3 regions of the Solibacillus sp. FSL W8-0474 genome follow, and region 1 is predicted to be linked to each of the others. Evidence: riboswitches for the same ligand, from Rfam matches in the RefSeq annotation. Region 1 holds a riboswitch; each other region holds the start of a gene.
What was found. Region 1 has a riboswitch for thiamine pyrophosphate ahead of thiM (hydroxyethylthiazole kinase). Riboswitches for the same ligand answer to the same signal wherever they lie in the genome.
Positions count from the first base shown of each region.

Region 1 (4,290 bases):
AGCTGAAACGACAAAGAAACCGTCTACACCAGTTTTTGCTAAGGTAGGAATATCCGCGAGTTTTACACCCCCGCCTACGACTACGGGAATCGAACTAAGCTCAGCAACTTTCGTAATATCAGCAATACTTCTCGTAATCACTTTTCCGTCTTCCCCAATTCCGCAATCAGGTTTTGTTGAGGTCTCATGCAACGGTCCTACGCCAAAATAATCAAGTTGAGAGACATCCTCTGTTTTAATATAGTCAAATAATTGATCAGCTCGAGCAGATAAACCGATAATGAGGTCTTCCCCTAAATATTCGCGACAAACGCTCACTGGGATATCTGTTTGTCCTACATGAATGCCATCTACTTTAATCCCTTGTGATCTAGCCGCTAAAACAACATCAAGACGGTCATTTACTAGGAGTGCAACCTCATCGGATTTTCCAGCTTCTTCAATGACCTCTGCTGCTTGACGTGTTAATTGAATCAATTCTCTTGCAGAAGCAACTTTGGAACGTATTTGGATGCAAGTAAAGCCCGCACTTACTGCCTCTTTAATAATCGTTGCGACTGGACGGCCTTTTGTATTTTCAGGACCTATAACTAAATAGGCTGAAATATCAAGCTTTTTGATATTACCCATATTACCCTCCTAAAATATCATTTATTTTATCTATTTTTGTATTGATCGTATTCGTATATCCCGGACGGATATCAGCTTTTAACACCACTTCTGTTCGAATTCCTTTTTCTGCAAGTATAAAAGTCGCTTCTTTTACTACTTTCATCACTTCATCCCATTCTCCCTCAATTTCTGTAAACATTGATGTAGTTCGACTCGGTAACCCCGAATCTCGAATGACTTTCACAACCTCGGCGATTTCCTGTCCCAATTCATTCCCTACACCAAAAGGCGCAATTGCTACTGCTACTAATGTATTCATAAATTAATCTCCTCCAAATCAAATGAGTTGTTTGCAATTTCTTCTGCTGTTGCTTTATATAATTCATCCAAAAACTGCGCTTGGAAACTTCCTGGACCATCTACTTTTAACTCAGCGCGTTTTCCAGCTACATTGTATACTGCACTAGCAGTAATGGCTGCAATAAACGGAGTAGTTGCTGTTGCATACACAGCGGCAACTCCACCTAACGAGCAGCCTGCCCCCGTAATTCTCTCCATAAAATGAGAGCCCCCATAAGAGATAGCTATAATAGAGCCGTCTGTTATTAAATCCGTTTCTCCTGATACAGCAACCGCACCACCCGTCCACTTTGCAAGAGCAATCGCTGCTCTTTTAGCCTCGTGTACAGAATCTGTAGCATCCACACCTCGTACCCTTGATTCCTCTGCTCCTCCATCTAATGCCCATAAACCTGCCAATGCTATAATTTCTGATGCATTTCCTCTAATAATGGTCGGTTTAAATGCCTTAAATTCCTGTAGTAGCTCTGTCCTTAGTGAACCAATGCCTACAGCGACAGGGTCCAACACCCATGGTTTTCCTGTTTCATGCAATACCTTTGCTACATGAGGTAATGTCTCTTGATAAATAGGTAATAGCGTACCCACATTTATATAGGTTGCTCCCCCCGCTTTAGCCATAAATTCTGCTTCATCCGGTAAATACACCATAGCGGCAGAACCTCCAACAGCAAGCTGTGCATTTGCAACGAAATTAATCGTGACAGTGTTTGTAATGGAACCTGCCATCGGATTCGCCTTTTTTACTGTTTCTACAGCCTGGATAATTTCATTTTGTATCTCCTGCTTAGTAGCCATTTCCATCACCTTTCTATAATCATTCTTCATATGAACGAATAGATTCACAAGACGGGTCTTACAGGTAGAAATTCACTTAGCATAAAAAACAAAAAAGTGCTCTCCCTAAATAAATGGGAAAGCACAATTCAAATTATTGCTTATAAATATAATGAATCGCTTCCCTACGCCAGTTTTAACTGACAGGTTCAAAGAGTCAGGTTTTAACCTTCTCAACTCAAAAGAGTCCCCCCGCAATATATGCTATTTTGTTTGTTCCTCCATACTATCAACAGGTATGTCGAATGTCAAATTCATACATTTACGTGCCTCTATACCAACGTTATAAAGGTTCAATAATACATCGAATTAAAGTATGAATTGCATATTATTTGGAAAAAATAAAACAATAAACTTATTACATCATTTGAACAGGAGTTAAGAAAATGGTCCAATCTTCAAATGAAAAAAACAATAGTCGCCAATATCTCGATGGCCAATTAGATGAAAATATTGCAGTAATAAAAAAAATACTTGGAAATTCTGCAGATCTTATTATCCGAAAAAGCAGAATTGGCCGGTTGAACCATCCTTTTGCTTTAATTTATATAAAAGGGCTTATAAACGAGGATTTATTAAATAAAAATATATTAAAAATTCTTGAATTAAACAGAAAACATATTCACTCGAATTTGTTTGATCATGTCTATGAAGAAATAATTGCCATTGCTGAGATCAACAGATCAAAGGAAATGAAGCAGGTAATTAAAACGCTTTTAGCCGGCGATACAGTTTTCTTACTGGAAGGTGTAAGTGAAGCCGCACTTATCGGAACGAGCGGAATGGAATATCGTGCCCTTGAGGAGCCGCAATCTGAATCCGTTATTCGAGGGTCCAGAGTAGGGTTTATAGAGAATTTTAAAATTAACCTCTCGCTCATTCGCCAGGAAATCAAAGACCCCAATCTTCGAGTCGATATGATGGAAGTTGGCACACATTCCAACCAGAAAATTGCCATTTGTTATATTGATGGGATTGTAAGAGAAGACCTTTTACAGGAAGTTTTGCGTCGCGTTAAAACAATTGATATTGATTTCGCACCGGATTCTGGATTTATTGAACAGTGGATTGAAGATAATCTTCTGTCACCCTTTCCACAAATTTTAGATACAGAAAGACCGGATAGGGTGGCTTTCAATATATTGAGAGGTAAAATAGCCATTATTGTTGAAGGGTCACCCTTTGCTCTCTTAATGCCTATCACTTTCGGGGATTCATTAAAGTCAATAGAAGACTATAACCAACGTTGGTTAATAAGTTCATTACTACGATTATTGCGCTTATTCTCTTTCTACATGACTATATTTTTACCAGCCCTATATGTTGCATTAATTTCATACCATCCAGAATTAATTCCGGCTCAGCTATTATTTACGATAACTGCCGCTAGGGAAGGGATTCCATTTCCGTCCTTAATTGAAGCTTTAATCCTCGTCTTTTTTTATGAAGTATTGCAGGAGGCTGGAACAAGACTCCCCTATAAAATCAGTCAGACAATTGGGATTGTAGGCGGTATAGTTATTGGTCAACTTGCCGTTATGGCGGGGATTGTAACTCCCATCATGGTTATAGTTATTTCTCTAACAGCCATTTGTGCATTCACAATACCCAATTACAGCTTTGCGATTGGCTTGCGAATAGTTCGTCTCGCTACTATATTTGCTGCCGCAATTTTAGGACTATACGGAATTATTTTAGTGTTTATTATGATTTATGTTCATCTTGCCAACTTAAAAAGTATTGGTATTCCATATACACAATCATTTTCTCCAGGCAACTTATGGACCCTTGAAAATATTGTCGTAAGGGCTCCGATTACAGTATTGTCAAAACGCTCATTTCAGCCATTCCTGAAATCGAATAGGAAAAAGAAAGACGGAGGATCAGTGAAGTAATGAAACTTTATAAAAACAATGAATCGATTCAAGATAAAGACATTATGTTTGCTGTTGCTTCGAATACGATTAGTATTACAATTCTATTTTTGCCTCGGTATATAACCGAACATACTGTATCATCGGATGGCTGGATAGCAATTTTATTTGGAGGGTTGATCGCGCTTCTTTTAGGATGGATTTTAGCAAAAATAGCGGTATCCTTCCCAAATGAACCCTTTTTCTCTTTTGCCTCCTATTTAGTATCAAAGCCAGTGGCAGTCATACTATGCTTTATTTTTGTTTTTCAATATATTATTATCTCTTCGTTTCAAATGAGGGAAATGGCTACCTTGTCTCAGGAGTACTTTTTTGATCGTACCCCATTGGAAGTTGTCTGTTTAGCGTTTATCCTTGTCGTTATATATGCAGTATCTGGCTCGAGGGTGGCCATTTTCAAATTAAACATTCTCTTTTTCCCTTTTGTTGTCGGCGGGTTAATTTTATTAATTATTGCTCCGATGTGGGCTATTAAGCTTGAAAATTTACTTCCTGTGTTTCAAACCGATTTTAAAGGACTTCAGTCTGGAACAATATCCAGTTTGAA
Region 1 is NZ_JBBOQJ010000001.1:3,537,404-3,541,693, forward strand. Features, by position in the region: gene NYE67_RS17985 (thiamine phosphate synthase) at 1-630, opposite strand, end outside; gene NYE67_RS17990 (MTH1187 family thiamine-binding protein) at 632-931, opposite strand; gene thiM (hydroxyethylthiazole kinase) at 928-1,770, opposite strand; TPP riboswitch at 1,914-2,013, opposite strand; gene NYE67_RS18000 (spore germination protein) at 2,196-3,704, shown strand; gene NYE67_RS18005 (GerAB/ArcD/ProY family transporter) at 3,704-4,290, shown strand, end outside.

Region 2 (4,290 bases), 830 kb from region 1:
GTCATGATCGAAATCCAGAAGACAATGTAGCTGAATTTGCAGAAGAATTTGATTCCAAACTAAAAAATAAAAACAATAAAACAAATCATGACAAAAATCAGCAGTCCAACAAAAAATAGTTAATCTTGATTTTCTTTTCAAATAAAAAAGAGCCTTAATTAAAGGCTCTTTAATAATATGGAGAAAGGTAAAACTATCCCATATATACACTTTCACATGTTCCGGCTACAGGCTCGTAAAAACAATGTTGTTTAAATTGCCCTGTAAATGGTTGCCCATACCATGTAGGAGGACATTCCCCTGAAGGATTAAAATACCAGAGGGCATATTTTGCTGGATGGTCTCTCCAAAAATCTAATGTTTGCCTTGCCAAACGTTGTTCAGTAGGTCTTGCGCGCTGATAAAACATATTTCCTTTTTGAACTGCTTCAAAAGAATAGTTATTTCCCTGAACTTGAAAAATAACCTGCTCTACTGTTCTGACGTCTCTAAAGTCTAAACAATCCGCAACAACTCGATTTACAATTACATTCCCAACATATAACATCCCTTGCTTGCCTTCACCTTCAGCCTCAGCTCGCATCATTCTTGCCATCAAATCGACATCTGCATCGCGGTACTTAACTCTTGGCATTTTTTCACCTCACATTTATAGTATGAAAAAGTTTGCTACGTTGCGCATATCTTAATTAGTTTTGTATAAAAATTATTTCAAAAAGTGCTCTTATTCATTTATGACTTTTTCTCTCGCATTAATAGAGCATTAAGTTCATAAATTAGTATATAGAAAAAGGAGGACCGACAATTCAAATTCATGTTGTACAGCCAGGAGAATCGCTATGGGGAATTGCGCAAGCTTATGGAACGACGATACAGAATATTGTAGATGCCAATCAAATTCCTGAGCCTAATCGCTTAGTTGTAGGGCAAGCGCTTGTGGTTCCAGTAAATGGTCAATATTATATTGTTCAACCAGGGGATAGCTTATGGTCAATAGGACAACGTTTTAACGTGAATTATTTGACACTTGCACAAGTAAATGGTTTATCTCCTAACGCGTTATTAATGATAGGAACACGTTTATATATTCCACCCGCTGCGAAAACATCTGCTGAAATTTTTGCTTATGTTGAACCAAGAGGCGACGAAGTAAGTGAGCTACTAGTAAATCAAGTTCGTGAAACGAGTCCCTATTTAACGTATTTAGCCCTATTCAGCTATGAAGCAGGACGGGATGGTTCATTAAAGGCACCAGTAATTGAACCATTACCTAGTTTGGCGGCAGAAAATAATGCGAGTATTGCAATGGCGATAACGAATTTAGAAGATTATCAGTTCAGTAGTGAGCTAGCACGTGATATTTTTCAAAGTAAAGCAGTACAAAACTTACTTTTTGACAATATTATTGCAGAAGCAAAAAGAATTGGGAATGTTTCGGATATCCATTTTGATTTTGAGAGAATACCAGGTGACCAAAGGGAAGCCTATAATAATTTCTTGAGAAGCGCGGTAGAGCGTATGCATGCTGAAGGTTATACAGTTTCCACAGCACTGGCGCCAAAATCGAGTGCGAATCAGCCAGGTGAATGGACGGTCGGTCATGATTATAGAGCTCATGGGGAAATAGTAGATTTTGTTATGCTAATGACATATGAGTGGGGGTATTCAGCAGGACCTCCTCTGGCTGTCTCCCCGCTCCCTCAAGTTGAACAAGTAGTTCAATATGCTTTAACGGAAATTCCGGCAAATAAAATTTTACTTGGGCAAAATTTGTATGGGTATGATTGGACGTTACCTTTTGTGCAAGGGGGAGAATATGCAGAAGCATTAAGTCCACAGCGTGCAATTGAAATAGCCAAACGTTATAATGCAGCCATTCAATATGACTATACCGCACAGGCACCTTACTTTAACTATTATGATGAGCAAGGACGTTCACATATTGTATGGTTTGAAGATGCACGTTCCATTCAGGCAAAATTTAATCTAGTAAAAAGACTGAATTTACGGGGTGTCGGTTACTGGAAACTTGGTTTACCTTTCCCCCAAAACTGGCAACTTATCGGTTCAAACTTTAATGTCGTTAAGAAATAAAATAGGAATAAATAAAAACTCAGATGAAATGCTTATAGCTCATCTGAGTTTTTATAAGTGATGTGGCAATTTACAATTGTACTTCGCATTAGAAAGTATATTATGAATCTGAAAATTTACCATTTACTTGCTATGTAAATTTTATTCTGATACACTCGACGTAATTAAATGCATTTGCAGGGGGACACATTTGTGTTGAGAAGGTTAAAACCTGACCCTTAGAACCTGACCGTTAATACGGACGTAGGGAGCAAAGTACAATTATACATATGTACTTACTAAGACCCCGCGTATTTTACGTGGGGTCTTTCTTTTGCAGTGTCACTTAATAATATTTTTATTAGGAGTGGTAAAAATGATTGCATGTACTATAGCAGGATCCGATAGTGGGGGCGGGGCTGGCATCCAAGCTGATTTAAAAACCTTTCAAGAGCTTCGAGTATTCGGTACATCAGTGATTACAGCTTTAACGGCTCAAAATACAAAAGGGGTGCATGGAATCTATCCTGCTACTGCTGATTTTGTAAAGGATCAATTAAATGCAGTAATCGATGATTTTGATTTAAAAGCTGTTAAAACAGGTATGCTGTTTAATGCAGAGATCGTAGAAACAATTGTCTCGGTATTGGAATCTAAAGAAATACCACTTATTGTAGATCCAGTAATGATTGCAAAAGGCGGTGCTAGCTTACTGAAAGAGCAAGCAACAATAGCTTTAAAGGAAAAACTACTTCCGGTTGCTACGGTTTGTACACCGAATATACCCGAAGCAGAAGTATTGACCGGGCTAACGATCAAAACCGAGGAGGAAATAGAGCTTGCAGGGGAATATTTATTAAATTTAGGTATGCAATGTGTAGTGATAAAAGGTGGTCATTTAGCGGGTAAGCATGCGATTGACACGGTGTTTATTCGAGGGGAAAAGCCTTTTAAAATGAAAACAGAAAGACTGAAAACAATTCATACACATGGAACAGGATGTACATTTTCAGCAGCAATTACTGCAGAAATTGCGAAGGGGAAGCCATTAAAAACAGCGATCATTGAAGCAAAAAAGTTTGTCCAATTAGCAATTCGTTACCCACTGAATATTGGTCATGGATTTGGTCCTACAAACCATTTTGCCTACCAGGAGCACCGAGGAATTTTCGATGTGCAAGTAATTTAATTAATTTATTGAGTAAATTGTACCCGTTTCTTGAAGTGAATAGCTTGTGGCATTTTTTTAACTCTCAAAAAGTACTACTTGCCTAGATATAGTAATGTATCAATTTGCTCTTTTCTACTATTCTGGCAATTTAGTATGATGGACTTGTTGAACAATTTAGATAATAGGAGTGAAAAAAATGTGGAAAAAACTTTCTGCTTCGGCCCTTACATTAACACTTTTAACTAGTGGAATGGCTGGGGTATCAGCGGCATCTACTTCCAACAATGAAGAAATGACACGCGGAGATTTTGTGAAGGCAGTCATTGATGCATTAGGGGTAGAAGTAGGTTCTGGACAATCCGTTAAATTTAAGGACGTACCCGATTCACTGAAGCCATATATTGAAAAGGCTGTGGAACTAAAGTTAATTAAAGGTAAAACACCGACACAATTTGCACCAAATGAAAAATTGACACGCACACATGCCTTCCTTATTGCAGCTAGGGGTATACAGGATGAAAAACAATATTCCGAAAATGTATTAAATCAATTTAAAGATGCGAATAAAATTGGATCTGGGAATCGTCAAGAGATGGCAAAGGCAGTAGAGTTAGGCTTATTAACAGGCTATGAAGACGGGACGATCAAACCGAATGAGTTTGTCACGAAAATGCAAATGCAAAAGATTCTGCAGCGGTTTTTAGCGGAATATAACCCAGTTGAAGCAAATACGACCGTGGCATTGCGCATTTTAGGTACGACGGATATTCATACTAATATTATGAACTATGATTATTATAAAGATGCGCCAACGAATAGTTTAGGCTTGGCAAAAACTGCGCTGCTCATCGAAAAAGCCCGTGAGGAAAACCCGAATACGGTATTATTTGATAATGGAGATGCCATTCAAGGAACGCCTCTTGGCTCTTACATTCAATCCGTGAAAAAATTAAAAGAAGGAGAAGTCCATCCTTCTATTGCATCAATGATTGCGCTAGATTATGATGCAGCGACTTATGGCAATCATGAATTTAATTACGGTTTAG
Region 2 is NZ_JBBOQJ010000001.1:2,708,816-2,713,105, reverse strand. Features, by position in the region: gene NYE67_RS13665 (hypothetical protein) at 1-119, shown strand, start outside; gene NYE67_RS13660 (cell wall hydrolase) at 194-634, opposite strand; gene NYE67_RS13655 (glycoside hydrolase family 18 protein) at 805-2,094, shown strand; TPP riboswitch at 2,263-2,361, shown strand; gene thiD (bifunctional hydroxymethylpyrimidine kinase/phosphomethylpyrimidine kinase) at 2,450-3,262, shown strand; gene NYE67_RS13645 (bifunctional 2',3'-cyclic-nucleotide 2'-phosphodiesterase/3'-nucleotidase) at 3,441-4,290, shown strand, end outside.
Region 2: another riboswitch for thiamine pyrophosphate. It lies ahead of thiD (bifunctional hydroxymethylpyrimidine kinase/phosphomethylpyrimidine kinase); the one in region 1 lies ahead of thiM (hydroxyethylthiazole kinase).

Region 3 (4,290 bases), 1.7 Mb from region 1:
TCTATTTGAAAAGTATCCAGCTGCTTTTGAACCTTTAACACCTTTGTATGCTCAAAAATGGATGCACCGTAAACTTGTGCCCCTTTAAGAAAAGCCTGGCATACACGATACGGCATTACACTAATATCCTCTTCAATATAGGCAGCCCCTATTATATACGGGGAAACATCGGGTTCTAGATTTCTTACTTCATTTGCCTCAAGCCATTTCACAGTGGGCAGTGTGAGTATTGCCCTTAATGCTTTCTTGTCACGTTCAGAAAAGGCCAGCTTTAAAATCCCTCCCTTTTTGCAGCCAATGTCAATGCCACTTAGACCGTATAGTTCATCCTTTAACTCCGTATAGAGCGCCTGACTGTATCTCGCAAAAGTGAAGAAGTCCTTTCCATCGCCCTCATATTCCGAATGTGCTCCAAGCATACCCGCCGCTGCACTTGTCGCTTTTAGTCCAATTCGACTTTCCTCAAGCACGGCCACCTCAACTTGATTCTTTGCTAAATAATAAGCAATTGCACTTCCAATAATTCCTCCGCCAATTACGACTACGTCATAGCTTGTTTGCATCTTTAATGGCCTCCCTGTATTGGTTCGCTGCTGCAAACGGATGCGTTGCCGAAAAAATCCCGGACATAACCGCAATCCCATCTGCATTTACATCATGGAGTGCCAGGACTCGATCTACATGAATTCCCCCAATCGTGAAGACGGGAATTTTTAAGTTCTTTTTCATTTCATTGATAGGTGAAAGACCGTTTGGAACCTTTCCTTTTTTGCTGTTTGTTTCAAAGCAATGTCCATAAAGAACATAATCAGCCCCTTGCCGCTCTGCCTCCATTGCGCCTGTATAATCATGAACCGATTTCCCTATATTGAGATGCTGAAATTTCTCTTTCACCTGTTGTACAGAAAACCCTATTTCGGGTAAATGTACTGTGGGAATATCGCTATACAAGGCCATATCCACAAGACTATTTATGATTATTTTCTCTTTTGGAACCTCTCCTGCATCCAAATATTCAAGTAGAGTTATCACTTCTTTTATTGTTTTTGTCTTTTCACGTATTTGTATATAATCCACACTTTGCTGTATCTGAATAATTTTTTGCGCTAATGCTAAAATCGGCTGACAATCATCTGTTACTGCCATTAACTTCATACAACTATGCCCTTATAAAATCGTAGCATGCTCATTCATATACACTTCCTGTTGCCAATCCTGACAAGTCCAGGACATTTCCCAAAACTGCCATTCATAATAGCAACTGCGCTTGAAATGGGCTGTCAATTCACGTTCATCATTTCCTGGCATCTGTGCAAAACGATTCATCATCGCCTTTTGCTTTTCAATGGTCTCTTCCATCTCAGCTGAAGCATATAAATCAATCCACTGTTGATACAACTTAACACCCGGTGTTGCTTTTCTTAATGCGGCCCCGATTTCCTGATATAACCACGGACAAGGTAGTATCGCAGCGTATGCGTCGGCAATCGACCCTGTATAAAATGCTTGATACATATGACTAACATAATTGTACGCTGCAGGTGCTGGTTGGAAATTTCTGATTTCTTCAGGTGTAACGTGCAACTCTTTGAAAGTCGAACGGTGTAGTTCTAACTCTGCTTCCCGTATAAAGTTCGCGGTTTCCAGGAAATAAGCTACATCTTCATCTTCATTAACTTTTGCCGCCAGCATTGCAAGTAGTTTCATATAATGCTTTAAATAATAGGCGTCCTGCAGCATATAAAATTTAAACTTTTCCAGCTCCAATGTTCCATCAGCAATACCTTGTACAAATGGATGCTTCAAACTGGCCTCCCAATAATATTCCGTTTGCTTTCTTACTTCTTTACAAAAATCCATCCTATTTCCTCCTTGGAGGCGTAAGCAAAAAAGGCACCTCTACAAAAAGTAGAGATGCCTAAAAAAGTGCATATGTACGCACTTATTGCTCCCTACGCCAGTATTAACTGTCAGGTTCTAAGGGTCAGGTTTTAACCTTCTCAACACAATTGTGTCCCCCCGCAATTAAAAAATTTGCAAAAGAAAAGCTCTCCAAAAAGATGGAGAGCGCCACGTACGATTATTAGCTTGTACATTTTGCTCCCTACGCCCGTGTTAACGGAACAGGTTCTAAGGGTCAGGTTTTACCTTCTCAACACTTACGTGTCCCCCTGCAAATTCATTTAATTACTACTAGTCTACTGATAATTCTGAATAAATGCAACGGTAATTTAAATTTTTTCCTACTGCCTACCATTTTCTCGCTTCATTCGCTACGTAAAGTCCGACAGTTTTATTTTGCTTCCAAACATTGTTCCAGCGTTTTAGTGGCACCGAGGCTTCACCGGCATATGGTGCAATTTCAACCGTCATCGCAGGTCGGTCTTTAACTTTTGTGAAGTAGTCCTCAGAAGCTGCGATTGGTTCGTTTTTTGTTGTTACGGGCATCATTTTATAGCCTGTAATTGAGGAAACTCCCTTTACTAGCTTTTTAGTACGAGCAAATTCGGTCTTCGCTCGACTCCAATATATAATTTGACCGGAAGAATGATAGGATACATAGGCTAAATGATTGCCGCGATCAATCAGTCTTTTCATTGCAAGTGCTTCAGGCTCTGTATTCGGCGCCTTACCTTTATATTCTTTAAACGAAGGCTTTGTCATTTTTATTAATTGCCAGTTCACATTGAATTGACGATTTAAATCGACACCATTTATATTTGCTTTCCAACGATTAAAATTGGAGCTCCCATTCATCGCTCTTAACTTGGCCATAGGTGTTTTCACTTTTCCACCTTGTGAAAGTGTTACACCATCTGGGTTAACCATTGGTACAAACACAATACTTACCTCACTTAATATCGTTTTTACATCATATTTTTCTATCTTCGTACCATTCAAGTAAGCCTTTAAATATGTATCAATCATTTCCATCAGCACATTGGTCGTCATATGTTCCCGACCATGGAAAGCTGCATCGAATAAAACTTCCTTTTTACCAGTTCCGAGCTTTATGGAATAGAGAGAACGCCCTTCAACTGATTGTCCGATTTCCTGTAAATTCGTAATTGAAGGATACATTTGTGATATTAGCTTTAACTTTGAGGCTACCTCATCAAATGTTAAAACTTTCGAACCGTCGACTAATTGGTCATAGTGGACATCGGTTAAAGTAAGAAAAGTGGTTTTAGACGAATTTTTTACGATACCTTGCTTACCATGTATCCCGGTTAATAAAAGCTTCTCACCTTTTGCTACTTTTTTTATAACAGCCCCATTTTTATCTTTCAATTCTATATTCTTTTTTGCAATCACTTGTACCGGATATTTTCCAAGGTCAACCTTTTCTGTAGCAGCATTTGTAGTCATTGGATTAATAATGGCTGCTGCAAAAAATATTAAACTAAAAAGCAATATTTTTCCCATGAAATTCCTCCCACTTAGGTGTATAAAACTTAACTTCTATACCCTTAACTGTACAATAAAAAACGGCCTGTAAGAATATTATTCCTACAGGCCGCCCATATTAATTGTCTTTTACATCTTTACGATTTTTCTTCAGCATTCTTGATAATACTTCATATACAATCGGAACGATGATTAAAGTTAGTACTGTTGATGATAATAAACCACCAATTACTGTTACGGCTAAGTCCTGAGATATTAGTCCGCCACCAGCACCACCGAATGCCATTGGTAACATCGCACCAATTGTTGCAATCGCGGTCATTAAAATTGGTCGTAAACGTGTTGCCCCGGCTTCCAATATTGCTTCACGCATATTCATACCTTCATGTTCCATACGGATAATACGGTCTACAAGTACGATTGCGTTCGTGACAACGATACCGATTAACATCAGTAGTCCCATCATAACTGATACAGAAATCGTTTGACCTGTCGCGAATAATCCAATCCAAGAACCGATTACAGTAAATGGTAATGAGAATAAAATCGCAAATGGTGCCAAACCTTCACCAAATGTAACAACTAAGATGAAGTATACAATTGCAATCGCTGCAATCATCGCTACACCTAACTGAGTGAATGTTTCAGTCATATCAGCTGCAACACCACCTACACCAGTCGTAACACCTTTAGGTAGCTCTAAATCAGCAATTTTTTCATCCGCTGCAGATGTTGCTTTTGAAATATCTTTGTCAGTAATTGTTGCAGATACTGTCGCAAAGTATTCACCTTTTTGACGAGATAAAGAATTTAAAGTCGTACCTTCTTCAAGCTCTACAATGTCTCCGATAGTCATCGATTGACCTGTTGCAGTTTGAATTG
Region 3 is NZ_JBBOQJ010000001.1:1,825,055-1,829,344, reverse strand. Features, by position in the region: gene thiO (glycine oxidase ThiO) at 1-563, opposite strand, end outside; gene NYE67_RS08935 (thiamine phosphate synthase) at 547-1,155, opposite strand; gene tenA (thiaminase II) at 1,168-1,860, opposite strand; TPP riboswitch at 1,933-2,031, opposite strand; TPP riboswitch at 2,085-2,183, opposite strand; gene NYE67_RS08925 (M14 family zinc carboxypeptidase) at 2,251-3,426, opposite strand; gene NYE67_RS08920 (efflux RND transporter permease subunit) at 3,527-4,290, opposite strand, start outside.
Region 3: another riboswitch for thiamine pyrophosphate. It lies ahead of tenA (thiaminase II); the one in region 1 lies ahead of thiM (hydroxyethylthiazole kinase).